Regions from separate parts of the Bacillus sp. AFS031507 genome, predicted to be linked through region 4. Evidence: riboswitches for the same ligand, from Rfam matches in the RefSeq annotation. Region 4 holds a riboswitch; each other region holds the start of a gene.
What was found. A riboswitch is a leader RNA that binds a small molecule or an ion and turns the genes downstream of it on or off. The one in region 4 is predicted to bind S-adenosylmethionine.
Positions count from the first base shown of each region.

Region 1: another riboswitch for S-adenosylmethionine. It lies ahead of COE25_RS00155 (homoserine dehydrogenase); the one in region 4 lies ahead of COE25_RS02990 (methionine ABC transporter ATP-binding protein).
Region 2: another riboswitch for S-adenosylmethionine. It lies ahead of metK (methionine adenosyltransferase); the one in region 4 lies ahead of COE25_RS02990 (methionine ABC transporter ATP-binding protein).
Region 3: another riboswitch for S-adenosylmethionine. It lies ahead of COE25_RS10865 (methionine ABC transporter ATP-binding protein); the one in region 4 lies ahead of COE25_RS02990 (methionine ABC transporter ATP-binding protein).

Region 1 is NZ_NUOW01000001.1:28,276-30,483, reverse strand. Features, by position in the region: gene COE25_RS00160 (GNAT family acetyltransferase) at 1-594, shown strand, start outside; SAM riboswitch class I at 691-802, shown strand; gene COE25_RS00155 (homoserine dehydrogenase) at 907-2,145, shown strand.
Region 2 is NZ_NUOW01000015.1:9,450-11,657, forward strand. Features, by position in the region: gene pckA (phosphoenolpyruvate carboxykinase (ATP)) at 1-596, opposite strand, end outside; SAM riboswitch class I at 848-987, shown strand; gene metK (methionine adenosyltransferase) at 1,188-2,208, shown strand, end outside.
Region 3 is NZ_NUOW01000011.1:78,091-80,298, reverse strand. Features, by position in the region: gene COE25_RS10870 (ABC transporter permease) at 1-929, shown strand, start outside; SAM riboswitch class I at 1,216-1,322, shown strand; gene COE25_RS10865 (methionine ABC transporter ATP-binding protein) at 1,414-2,208, shown strand, end outside.
Region 4 is NZ_NUOW01000002.1:220,371-222,578, reverse strand. Features, by position in the region: gene COE25_RS02995 (O-acetylhomoserine aminocarboxypropyltransferase/cysteine synthase family protein) at 1-932, shown strand, start outside; SAM riboswitch class I at 1,066-1,175, shown strand; gene COE25_RS02990 (methionine ABC transporter ATP-binding protein) at 1,341-2,208, shown strand, end outside.

The DNA.
Region 1 (2,208 bases), on a different contig from region 4:
GAAGAAGTATTAGAATATGAGCTATGGAAAGAGCCATTAGAAGATCCGAGTATTCGCGTGTTTGTTGCTGTCGATGGAGACGAAGTCACAGGAGCAACTGAATATCGTTATTATCCGGATTGGAATATTGCTATGACAGATTTTACAATCATCAGTAAACCAGGCTTAAGCCTTGGCCGTTTTTTAGCGCATAACCGTTTAAAGGATTTACAACAATTAGCTAAAGAAAATGGTAACGAGCTATTCGGGATGTTTGCAGAAATATACGATCCGTACCGGGTTGAACAACACGAATTTGGTGGAGTAAAGGTTATGGATCCATATGTCCGACGTGAAGTTCTCTCCCATTTGGGTTATAAACGCATTGATTTTTCATATGTTCATCCTTCCTGGAAAAACAATGGGGAAGCTGTAGCAGGTCTAGATTTATGTTTCATGCCAATTCAAGATGAAGGACTTAATTCACTACCAGCAAACCTGGTAAAGGATTTTCTGACGACATACTATTCAATTCTTACAAATAAGCCGAAGGATTGGCTCGAAATGATAGATCGACTGGGGAAAAAGGAATTTGTCTCCCTATTACCACTTTAATAAAAAGAAATTTCAAATAATATTGACAACTATCTTGGAATCAACTAGAATTCTCTTTATAACTTGGAAATTTAATGAAAAACTAACTAAATAAAACTCTTATCCAGAGCGGCGGAGGGACTAGGCCCGATGAAGCCCGGCAACCATCAAGGTAATTCTTGAAAAGGTGCTAATTCCTGCAGGTTATTTTTAACCTGACAGATAAGAGGAGGAAATCTACCCTCTTCTTATGAAGAGGGTTTTTCTTATTTATATGATATTAAAAGAAACAACCTATTGGTCATGTCTAATATTATTTAAGGGGTGGAAAGCATGTCTGTCATTAAAGTGGCAATTCTAGGCTTTGGTACAGTGGGTGAAGGGGTATATAAAACAATACAATCCCACGCTGATGAACTAACTAATGTTTTAGGAAGAAAAGTAGAAGTAGCTGCAGTGCTAATAAAAAATAAACAAAAAACAAGAGACATAAGTGAAGATGTTTTAATAACTACAGATTTTGCCGAAATTCTTAAACTACCTCAACTGGATGTTGTTGTCGAAGCAATAGTCGACAAAGAACAACCCTTTACTTTTTTAAAACAAGCTATACAAAGTGGTTGCCACATAATCACAGCAAATAAAGAGATGTTTGCACATCACGGTAATGAGCTGCTCAAGCTAGCAGAGAGTCATAAAGTTTCAGTCGGTTTCGAAGCAACAGTTGCGGGAGGAATTCCAGTTATTCAAACCCTTAGGCAGCTATTAAATGTTAACCGTGTTCGTACCGTACAAGGCATTCTTAACGGGACATCAAATTTCATTCTTACTGAAATGCGGGAGAAAAAACAGTCCTTTGTTGCTGCGCTTAGTTTAGCACAAGGGAAGGGGTATGCTGAAGCGGATCCAACCAACGATGTGGAGGGGTTTGATGCTTTTTATAAAACAATAATTCTCAGCAGAATAGCTTTTGGTATAGAACCAAATTGGCAGGATGTTGAACGGGAAGGAATTACTTCGATCACAAGTGAATTAATCGAATCAACTGAAAAGCTAGGGTTAAGGTTTAAACATATTGCAAGTATTAATAAGATAGGTGATCAAATTAATGCAACGGTTAGACCGGTTCTTGTTGGAAAGTCGCATCCTTTTTATTCCGTTGAAGGGGTAGAAAATGCGGTAAATATTCATTCTGATATCGTTGGTAGTATTACTTTGCAAGGACCTGGAGCTGGGATGTATCCAACTGCTAGTGCTGTTATCGAAGATTTGGTCTATGTCTGTCAAAATCGGCCTTCAAATAAGAATTTCAAAGAAACAATTGCATTATGTGATGGAGAGAAAAAAGAGGATGTAGAAGGCTTATGGTTAATTCAAGGTCTCTCAAAAAATTATAAAAACCCTTTGATTACATGGATTACTCAAGCTATTGATGAGACAGCCATTATCCGGGCAACAAAGGAAGAAATTGAACGTTTAATTAATGACCAGCAGCCAAGGTGTTACTTTCAAATAATAGGTGAGTATGAAACAGAGAACAAAATTAGTGAGGTAACCTTAGCTGCCCTTTAAGTTAAAGGAATGTAGCGAGCAAGCGGTTATTCCCGAAAGAGCATTTAGGTGCTCTTTTTTTAT
Region 2 (2,208 bases), on a different contig from region 4:
GACTTTTTCATTTCACCTGCGTATTCTGTACCACCTATTAAAACAATTCTTTTTTCAAAAGAAATCATAATAAACGCTTCCGAGTTGGTGCCATCGATAGCCGGATCTGCCTTGAAATTAGGTGCAGAAATAACGGTAAATCCAGCATCATGGGCAAGTAGTTCTTCATCCGACGGGCGAATAAATAACTGGTGTACAAATAAATTTTGCCAAGCTAATTCATTTACGACTTTGATGGATAAACGTGATTTTTTATCAGCACCCGCAAATCCTTTAAAAACAAAGATCTCATTTTTCTGTTGTAAATAATTTATGACCTTTTGATAAAGCTTTGTAAAAACCGGTTCTGAAATTGGTTGATTGGTCGTGCCCCATTCAATTTTGTCTTTAGTTGAATCTTCTAAAACAATGAATTTATCCTGTGGAGACCGGCCAGTATATTTTCCAGTAACGACACTAATTGCTCCCGTAGAAGTTAGTGCTCCTTCATGTCGGGTTAAGACTTTCTCAACTAATTGAGGAACAGATAATTGCACATGAACATGACTTTCATTTAACAATTGATTTAATTCATTAGGAGTATCAACAGAATTCATTTAATGAGACCTTCCTTTATTTTAGTTTTTATGTTGTTAATAATATAAAAAGTATAACACATTAGTCGAATTGATGTATCCTATTTAACAAAATTTATATATTATAAAACTTTAATTGAAGATATAAAAAATATTTATAAATAGAGACTAACTTACTTCGTATTATTCCCATTTTGTTGTGAAAGACATATCTTAAAAAATTCATTGACATTGTTGGGAAGTGTGATATTATTCTAATTTGAACGGATACTCTCTTATCCTGAGCTGGTGGAGGGACAGGCCCAATGAAACCCAGCAACCTGCAGTATGAAAAGATTGACCACTTAAAAGGTCCTTTTCAGGATGCGAAGGTGCTAATCTGACGCAAGGCTTTGACCTTGAACGATAAGAGCGAAAGGCCCGGAACAACCTTTCCTCTCTGGTAAGGTTTTTTGTTTTGTATAAGTCCTTTATGAAAAGAGTCTCTAATAAAAATCCTTTGTTTATTACATACTAAGGGAATGAGTACCGTATCAAATTCTCGAAGTTTAAGGAAGTATTCCTGTAACCTTCCTAAGACCTCGATTATCTCATATTATAGGAGGAATTCAGATGTCAACAAAACGTCGTTTGTTCACTTCTGAATCAGTTACTGAGGGTCATCCTGATAAGATCTGTGACCAAATTTCTGATTCCATTTTAGATGCTATTTTAGCAAGGGATGCTAATGCCCGTGTTGCGGCTGAAACTTCAGTAACAACAGGACTAGTTCTAGTAGCAGGAGAAATCACCACATCTACCTACGTGGATATTCCAAAAATTGTCCGTGAAACGATTAAAAACATCGGCTACAATCGCGCGAAATTCGGTTTTGACTCAGAAACCTGTGCTGTTTTAACATCTATTGATGAACAGTCTCCAGATATCGCGATGGGTGTTGACCAAGCTTTGGAAGCGCGTGAAGGTCAAATGTCCGATGAACAAATCGAAGCAATTGGTGCAGGGGACCAAGGTTTAATGTTTGGTTTTGCTTGTAATGAAACAAAAGAGCTTATGCCTCTTCCCATTTCACTAGCGCACAAACTTGCTCGCCGTTTAACAGAAGTACGTAAAGATAAGGTTCTTGATTACTTACGTCCAGACGGAAAAACACAAGTAACGGTTGAATATGATGAGAACGATAAACCAGTACGCATTGATACGATTGTTATTTCCACTCAACACAATCCTGAAGTTGAGTTAGAGCAAATTCAACGTAACTTGAAGGAATATGTTATTAATCCGGTAGTTCCAAAAGAATTAATCGATGAAAAGACAAAATACTTTATTAATCCAACCGGCCGTTTTGTTATTGGCGGACCACAAGGAGATGCTGGCTTAACAGGCCGGAAAATCATCGTAGATACGTATGGTGGATATGCTCGCCATGGCGGTGGTGCCTTCTCTGGTAAGGATCCTACAAAAGTGGACCGATCAGCTGCCTACGCAGCACGTTATGTTGCTAAAAACATCGTGGCTGCTGGCCTTGCTGATAAGGTAGAAGTTCAACTTGCTTACGCTATTGGTGTAGCAAGACCAGTTTCGATTGCTGTTGATACGTTTGGTACAGGTAAAGTAAGCGAAGATGTGTTAG
Region 3 (2,208 bases), on a different contig from region 4:
ATGTGGAAATTTCCAAGATTACCACGGCTGATGTTCAAGATCAAATCTCGTCTGGCGATCTAGATAGTGTAATTACCTTTGAAGAAGGATATTCTGACAGTGTCTTGGCTGGGGAGCCTGACCATATCCAACTGACCTCGATCAAGGGTGCAGCAATTACCGCATACGTGAAATCTTATTTACATCAGTATATCGATAATATTGCGACGATCAGTTATGTTGCGGGCGGTAATCAACAGACTTTTGAGCAGATGTATCAGGATTACCAGCAAACAGATTATAAGCTGACCACAAATGCTTTAGAAGGTTCTTCAAAAAACAAGTTTATGACCAACCAAACGATTGGCTTCCTGATTATGATCATGCTGATGTCGGCCTGCAATATGTCCGAGATCATCCTTTTAGAAAAAGAAAACCGCACCTATTTTCGGTTATTATCAACACCGATTAATTCCAGGAAGTATATCTTCTCCAATGTCATGGTCAACATGATTGTGATGACGATACAGGTGCTGATCACGTTAACGATTATGAAAAGTATCTTTGATATTGGCATCAATATGTCCTTTTGGTCAGCGGCGTTCGTCATGATGCTATTTTCATTGATTTCCGTAGGGATCTCATTAATGATTGTTTCTTTTTCAAACAGCCGCAGTGCCGCTGGCGCCTTGCAAAATTTAATTATCACTCCGACCGTCATGCTTTCCGGCTGCTTCTGGCCGGTGGAAGTGATGCCGAAATCGTTACAGAAAATTGCTAATTTCCTGCCGCAGCGCTGGACATTGGATACGTTAACGAAGCTTCAGGAAGGAAATGAATTTAGCGGGTTGTATTTAAATTTCATGATTCTATTCGCCTTTGCTGCTGCGTTTTTCTTGATTGCGGTGTATCGATTTAGTAGAAATAATTCTACACAGACTTTTGTGTAGTAGATATGTGGTTCAGACCTCCGCACAGCTAATGTATAAAGTGGAAAAGTGTAAACGTCGGATGAGGGCAAAGTTGCTCTTGTCTTTTTTTTTGGCTGGTCGGAATGAGATGCAGGTAAAATAAAAATAGAATAGACTAGTATAGTTGAGTATAGTATAGTTAATCCAACTATTTAGATTGATTTTATGGGAATGGAAATCCATATTATGTTAGAATACTATTTTCAGATGATTGACAAGATTGAAATAGATTGGTAATATCTTAAATATCTTAATTTAATGATGAAACTTATCGAGAGCGACTGAGGGACTAGGCCCTATGACGTCCGGCAACCCCCATTACAGGGAAGGTGCCAATTCCTGCAGAATGACGATCATTCTGAAAGATAAGTCGAAATATCCACTTGTATTTCGATGTCCCTTTCAGTTGAGAGGGGCATTTTTTTATATCCAAAATATTGCATTTTAAAAAAGAGGTAATCGTATGATTGAGATTCAGAATCTTTCGAAAGTTTACAATACGAAAAATGGCACGGTAAAAGGTGTGGATGATGTTTCGTTAACCGTTCAAAGAGGCGGAATTTATGGAATTGTCGGCTATTCAGGTGCAGGAAAAAGTTCGCTCTTGCGCTGTATTAATCTGTTGGAGCGACCAACATCAGGGAGTATTACTGTTGATGGTATTGACCTTACTTCACTAAAGGGGGAGAATCTACGCTTATCACGATTAAAAATAGGGATGATTTTTCAACACTTTTATTTAATCAGTCAAAAAACGGTGTTTGAGAATATCGTGTTTTCCTTGAAAGCGGCCAACTATCCAAAGAACCAAATCAAAGAACGGGTGGAAGAACTGCTTGCAACGGTGGGTCTTGGGGATAAAAGGGATGTTTATCCTTCCCAACTGAGCGGTGGACAAAAACAACGGGTAGGGATTGCACGAGCGCTGGCTAATAATCCGAAGGTACTATTATGTGATGAAGCAACATCAGCCCTGGATCCAACCACGACAAAATCGATCTTAAATTTATTGAAAAAAATTAACAAAGAACTCGATATTACGATAGTTTTAATCACGCATGAGATGAATGTTGTCAAGGAAATTTGTAATCGAATGGCGATTATGCAAGAAGGAAAGGTCATTGAAGAGGGAGCGGTATATGATATATTTGCCAACCCTCAGGCAGAACTGACCAAAGAATTTATCGACAGTGTTGTTTCCTTTGACGTTCCGGAGACCATTTTAAATAATTGTGAAGGACCGATTATCAAGGTCATG
Region 4 (2,208 bases):
GGATTAAAGTGAAATTTGTTGATCCTGAAAATCCGGAAAACTTCCGTGCGGCCATTACCGACAAAACAAAGGCTGTTTTCGCTGAAACGATTGGTAACCCAAGCCTTTGTGTACTTGATATTGAAAAAGTTGCCAATATTGCCCATGCCGCAGGTGTTCCATTAATTATTGATAACACCTTTGCCACTCCATACCTGTGCCGGCCAATTGAATATGGTGCCGATATTGTGGTTCATTCTGCCACCAAATGGCTCTTAGGAAATGGAACAACTACAGGTGGAGTTATAGTCGATGGTGGGAAGTTCGATTGGAATTCGCCGCGATTCTCTGGTTTTACAACGCCAGATGCCAGCTACCATGACCTGGTTTATGCCGAAGCCTTAGGTGCTATCGCCTTTATTATCAAAGCCCGTGTCCAATTGCTGCGTGACTTAGGACCGGCATTAAGTCCGCAAAATTCCTTCCAGTTTATCCTTGGTCTTGAAACACTGCATGTTCGCATGAAGGAGCATGTGGCTAATACAAAAGAAGTGGTGGAATATTTATCCAATCACCCTGCTGTGGAATGGGTATCTTATCCAGGACACCCATCACACCCAGATTATGAATTAGCCAAAAAGTACTTGCCAAAAGGTGCAGGTTCCATGGTTGTTTTCGGGATTAAAGGCGGTAAAGAAGCAGGAGCCAAATTAATCGATTCGATTACTCTATGGGCGCATGTTGCAAACGTTGGCGATGCAAAAAGTTTAATTATTCACCCAGCAAGCACCACCCATCAGCAATTAGATGCTGATGGCCTGAAAGCTGCAGGTGTAACAGAGGATTTGATTCGCCTTTCAATCGGTATCGAGAATGTTGAGGATTTAATCGAAGATCTCGAATCAGCTATTTTGGCTGCTACTGGTGTAATCTCATTCAAGGTAAATGCATAAAAGTTACCAAAACTTATTTTTCCGAATATGAAGTTATTTTCATTGACACCCCTTTTTATCCATGATACGATAACTTTCGTAATATAATTACTTAAACAAATTAACGTTTTAATTGAATATAGGATACTTGATGCTCTTATCAAGAGAGGTGGAGGGATGTGCCCGATGAAGCCCGGCAACCGTCAATATTTATTATTGAAATGGTGCCAATTCACACAAAGCGATTGCTTTGGGAGATGGGAGAAAGGATTATTTTTAATGATGCCTTTCTGCCTGCGCAGAAAGGCTTTTATTTTGTTAAAACAGAATCTTTTTGTTGAAAAAGTCAAACCCTATATTATTAAGCGGTATATTACAATACAAATCTTTCAGAATGTTAAGTAAATTGGATAAGAAGCAGGTGATTCAATGATATCAATTAAAAATGTCCAGAAGATATTCCCTTCTAAACAAGGTCAGCTAAGAGCCGTCGATGATGTCAACCTGGAAATACAAGAGGGAGAAATATTCGGAGTGATTGGATACAGTGGTGCTGGTAAAAGTACCTTAATCCGAATGTTAAATGGATTAGAGCTGCCATCAGACGGAACTGTAACGGTAGCTGGTCGCGTTATTTCGAAAATCAAAGGCAGTGAGCTTCGAAAAGCACGCCAGGAAATCAGCATGATCTTCCAGCATTTTAACTTGCTATGGTCTAGGACGGTAAGTGAAAATATTGCGTTTCCACTTGAAATTGCAGGTGTAAATGGTTCACAAAGGAAAAAAAGAGTGGACGAACTAATTAAACTAGTAGGCCTTGAAGGAAGAGAAAATGCCTACCCATCCCAATTAAGCGGTGGGCAAAAGCAACGGGTAGGGATTGCCAGGGCACTCGCTAACAATCCAAAAGTGCTGCTTTGTGATGAAGCAACCTCGGCCCTTGACCCACAAACCACAGATTCCATTTTGGATTTGTTAGTCGATATTAATAAACGACTAGGGTTAACCATTGTCCTCATTACACATGAAATGCATGTCATTCGTAAAATTTGTCACCGGGTTGCCGTCATGGAAAACGGTAGGGTTGTAGAGATTGGTCCGGTTTTAGATGTATTTAAAAATCCAGAACAGCCAATTACAAAGCGTTTTGTGCAGCAGGTGACGGAACCGGAAGAAACGAAGGAAACGATTGAACATTTACTTGAACGCTATCCGCATGGAAAAGTGGTTCAACTTTCATTTGTAGGGGAAACAACAGAACAACCATTAATCACAAACATCCTCCGAGACTTTGATG